2 regions of the Shimazuella sp. NTD250 genome follow, and region 1 is predicted to be linked to the other one. Evidence: a T-box and tRNA genes for the amino acid it is inferred to sense, from the RefSeq annotation. Region 1 holds a T-box; the other holds one or more tRNA genes.
The links. A T-box is a leader RNA that pairs with one kind of tRNA and senses whether it is charged. The one in region 1 lies ahead of trpS (tryptophan--tRNA ligase), so its partner is inferred to be a tRNA-Trp.
Positions count from the first base shown of each region.

Region 1 (2,394 bases):
AAGCGATGATCGAAGCAGGAGCAAGCAGGATCGGAGCTAGTGCAGGTGTAGAAATTGTCACAGGTGGAAAAGCTACAACTGACTACTAATACGTCTAACTACCAGATTTCTCTCCACATACTAGGATTGGAGAGAAATCTTTTTTATTTCAACTGTAGAGTCTTTTGGAATTGCTACAGCTCCAAGGTAATCCTCATGCTCGAATGATACGATGGACAGTTTTTCAACATTCATTGGATTTGCTCTATCTTCTAAAAGTTGAGGTTGTTCATCAAAACTGATTGTTACCTGTTCTACAGGGTAGGATAAACCCATTCCAATAGCTTTAATGTATGCTTCTTTTCTCGTCCAAGCTCGATAAAAAGCAAGCTGTTGTTCAGCGGCATTCAACTGACAAAAAGAATTACGTTCCTTGATAGATAAGAAATGTCTCGTCAAAGAAACATAGTCCTCAAGCGGTTTTATCTGTTCAATATCGGCCCCAACTGGACGAGCTGCAATTGCTATTGCTGCTAATCGTTCCGAATGACTGAGGTTAAAATGTAAAGAGCAAGAAGGGCTGACCAACTCAGGTTTTCCAAATGCATTGAAATGATAACGAATGTCTCTAGGGTTACAAGCTATATAAGAAGCAATAAGCTGACGCATCATACCGTGACTAATTACATATTTTTTCTGGTGGGCTGGAAAGTGAAATTTTTTCGCTTTCTCTTGTTCTTCCACTGATAATATGGAAAGGAATTCTTTTTCATTGTAATCATTTGGATCAATGGAAAATAAATAGAGGTCTACTTGTGTAGGGCAAGGTAAGTTTCGCATAAAAATCCTTTCTTTACAGGGATATTTCTTTATTCAGAAATTAAATCTATTTTAAGTTTTCTCACTTTTCCATCTTCCTTTATCGTAATATTTTGCCTATAATAATACTTCTCGTCAAGTGTAATAGGTGAAAAACACTTTGACTTAAATGATAATTGATGCTATTCTTTTGCAAAATAGGATAAAAAGCAGTGAACAAGAAAAGTACACTTTATTATCTTTTTGCAGAGAGCTTGTGGATGGTGGAAACAAGTAAAGGAATTTAGTGGAATGGGCTTGGGAGCTTTTTCGTTTGCTCACGTTACGAGTTTAGAGTGATTTTCTACTACAGAAAATAACTAGGGTGGCAACGCGGTCTATTTCGTCCCTAATCGTGGGATGATGTAGGCTTTTTTTATTTTGAAGGAGGAAAAGGATCGATGGCAGTAGTTTTTTCTGGTGTTCAACCAAGTGGAACGCTAACTTTAGGAAATTATTTAGGTGCAATTAAACATTTTGTCGATTATCAAGAAGAAGAACAAAGTTATTTTTGTATTGTTAATCAGCATGCGATTACTGTTCCACAGGATCCAAAGGAATTACGAGAAAATACGAGGAGTTTGGCTGCACTTTATTTAGCAGTTGGACTAGACCCTCAAAAGACGACTTTATTTGTACAATCAGACGTAGTAGAACATGCTCAGCTCGCATGGGTGATGCAGACAATTGCCTATGTAGGGGAATTGGAAAGAATGACTCAATATAAAGAAAAAGCGGCAAATAAAGGGGAATCGATCCCTGCTGGATTGCTTACCTATCCCCCATTGATGGCAGCTGATATGTTACTCTACAAAGCTACGGATGTACCAGTAGGAGAAGATCAAAGACAACATATTGAATTTACCCGAGACTTGGCGCAACGATTCAACCACCGTTATGGTGAACTGTTTCCTCTGCCCAAAATGCGAGCACCGAAAGTGGGAGCAAGGATCATGTCTTTGCAAGATCCGACTAAAAAAATGAGCAAATCAGACCCAAACCAAAATGCAACCATTCGACTATTGGACAACGAAAAGGACATATTGAAAAAACTAAAACGGGCTCAAACGGATTCAGATAATACAATTCGTTTTGATAAGGAAAATAAGCCTGGAGTTTCCAATCTCCTAGCGATTTATTCTCTGTGTTCCGGAAAGAGTATAGATGAGCTCGAGCAAGAATACGATGGCAAAGGATACGGTCATCTCAAAGTAGATACAGCAGAAGCAGTGATCGAAATTCTTCGACCCGTTCAAGCTCGTTATCAAGAACTTATTTCCACATCTGAACTGGATCGCATTTTAGATGAAGGTGCAGCCAAAGCAAGAGAAGTAGCAGCAGCAACGATGAGAGAAGTAGAGCAAGCTATGGGCTTAAAGCGTTAAAGGTTTTTAGCGATAAGTAAATATTTACAAAATAACAAAAGACTAGTAGAGGAGAACTTTGCTAGTCTTTTGTGTTTTGTGAGATGGAAAACTAAAAATGAAATAAGAGTTTCTTTCTTTTAAAGAATATAATAATATTTCATATAATAAGTCTATTATAGCTCTTCTCATC
Region 1 covers NZ_JCAJZS010000007.1:27,800-30,193, forward strand. Annotated here, with positions in the region: gene deoC (deoxyribose-phosphate aldolase) at 1-89, shown strand, start outside; gene AC5WOF_RS15970 (4'-phosphopantetheinyl transferase family protein) at 121-819, opposite strand; T-box leader at 1,002-1,191, shown strand; gene trpS (tryptophan--tRNA ligase) at 1,239-2,222, shown strand.

Region 2 (2,394 bases), on a different contig from region 1:
CCACTTTGCGCAAGTACATTTCTAATAAATGTAATCTTGCAGAACAATATCAAAAAGAATGGGAAATTCTCCAAAGAAAATAACTCCTCTAGTGGACTGCATTTTCCCATTCTATTAAACTGAAAGAATGGATTCAAAATTTTATAGTAACTATATTTAACAACTTGCATGAAAGATCAAAAAAGATGAAAGCATGTGCTTTCATCTTTTTGTTTGGCGGGCCCTAGAGGAGTCGAACCCCTAACCTTCTGATCCGTAGTCAGACACTCTATCCAGTTGAGCTAAGAGCCCATATTCATTTTGCAAGACGTTATCATTCATTGTTGAAAAAATGGCGGGCCCTAGAGGAGTCGAACCCCTAACCTTCTGATCCGTAGTCAGACACTCTATCCAGTTGAGCTAAGAGCCCGTATTCATTTTGCAACAACGAAATCCATCATAACTCTTTCACACATAAAAGTCAAGCACTTTTTTGGTGCGGATGAGAGGATTTGAACCTCCACGGTCATCATGACCACAAGAACCTGAATCTTGCGCGTCTGCCAATTCCGCCACACCCGCATAAGCAAGCGGAATTATACAAAAAGTTTTTAATGGAGGCGGCACCCGGATTTGAACCGGGGGTAAAGGTTTTGCAGACCTCTGCCTTACCACTTGGCTATGCCGCCATAACACTCAATCTTGTGACACTTGAATATTCTAACATAATCCCACCAAAAGTCAATAATAAAATTTTGAACTCCACCCAAAGCCATGTTTAAACTTTTATTGTTCATCGCTGTATTATTTCGGATGAATGAGAAATCCTAAAACCTCAAACACTATAACAAAAAAGGATGTCCAGCATGATACCAATTGAATCTACCATCGAAGACAAACAAACACAATTCGCCAGTCTCTCTGATCAGTTGGAAGAGGAAGATTTCCACATAGGCGGCGGCTATGCATATGATCATGGTTATTTCGACAAACCATTGGACTGGGAAGAAGAACATGGAAACCGGTATTTTCTTCGCATTCCTGTATTTGCGGTGCGAGGTGATATCGGAGATCCAGATACTCTCGTTCGAATCGGAAAACCATTTGTAATCAAACATGAATTTCGCACAGATGAATCTAGTGATCCTACTGGGGATTCTGGTGTTTTTAGCGGAATGATGAATCAGTTTACAACTCCTATCCCAGCAGAAGATCATCCCATTGATCAAAAATGGATAGACAGGGCCAGAGAGATTGTGAATCGAGTGGAAGGGTTACACATATAAGTTGAAAACAATCCAACTATAAAAAAGCGCAAACCATTTTCTCTAGAGATAACTTCTCTAGAGGTTCGCCACAAAAGATATTACTTGTCACTAAGCTGTCTTTCATGCAGAAAAAAGCCACCCTGTCATCAAGAAGCAGAGTGGCTTTTTGTATTGGCAGGGGCGGTAGGAATTGAACCCACACTGGAGGTTTTGGAGACCTCTGTTCTACCATTAAACTACGCCCCTATAACATAGCCACCAACAATGGATTGGTGGCTATGATGATATGTGGTGCTGAAAGCAGGATTCGAACCCGCGACCTACTGATTACAAGTCAGTTGCTCTACCAGCTGAGCTATTTCAGCATATTCAAAAACATTCAAATGGTGGCTCGAGACGGAATCGAACCGCCGACACGAGGATTTTCAGTCCTCTGCTCTACCGACTGAGCTATCGAGCCATCTATGTATAAGATGGCGGAGAGAGAGGGATTCGAACCCTCGATACGCTTGTGACGTATACACGATTTCCAATCGTGCTCCTTCGGCCAGCTCGGACATCTCTCCAAAACACTTTGATTTTGTCAGGAACGAGATCTATCTTAACCTGTAATGAGGTTTGTTGTCAACTCTTTTTTTCATTTTATTTTAATGATGCTTCGAAAACGAATATTTATTAGTTATATAGCGGGGTGGAAGCATTTCCCACTACTTGCATCGCATTTATCTACATAATATTTTCATTTGCAAAAACATACATTCTATGTTACTATTTTTTTAGTATTCCAAACAGTGTACATATACCTAAAAGTTATCTAGCTTTCTTGTGTACGGTGTTACGCCGTATCTGCGTGTAAGATTCCCATACTTCATCCGGTCCCGCGTTACTATACTAGCCCTACCGTGGTGGGGGGTGATTGTGGCCGCCTAAGTAGGCGTAGCCGCTACCACAATCGACCCCCCACCACGGGGGCTAGCTCAGTGGCGTTACCAGATCAAGGTGTTTTCGTAGATAACTTTTTAAAACCTAGCTAATTCATTTGGCTAGGTTTTTTTGGTTCCTATATATAAAGCAGCAATTAGTCACCTGAACAAATTATCTCAAACTATTCCTAATACTGCGATTCAAATTTTTATATTTTTTTCAA
Region 2 covers NZ_JCAJZS010000001.1:593,522-595,915, forward strand. Annotated here, with positions in the region: gene AC5WOF_RS03195 (hypothetical protein) at 1-83, shown strand, start outside; tRNA gene AC5WOF_RS03200 (tRNA-Arg) at 215-291, opposite strand; tRNA gene AC5WOF_RS03205 (tRNA-Arg) at 333-409, opposite strand; tRNA gene AC5WOF_RS03210 (tRNA-Leu) at 474-561, opposite strand; tRNA gene AC5WOF_RS03215 (tRNA-Cys) at 595-668, opposite strand; gene AC5WOF_RS03220 (YugN family protein) at 846-1,265, shown strand; tRNA gene AC5WOF_RS03225 (tRNA-Trp) at 1,420-1,493, opposite strand; tRNA gene AC5WOF_RS03230 (tRNA-Thr) at 1,537-1,612, opposite strand; tRNA gene AC5WOF_RS03235 (tRNA-Phe) at 1,632-1,707, opposite strand; tRNA gene AC5WOF_RS03240 (tRNA-Ser) at 1,722-1,813, opposite strand.
Region 2: it encodes a tRNA-Trp, which carries the amino acid that the T-box ahead of trpS (tryptophan--tRNA ligase) is inferred to sense. The anticodon was not compared.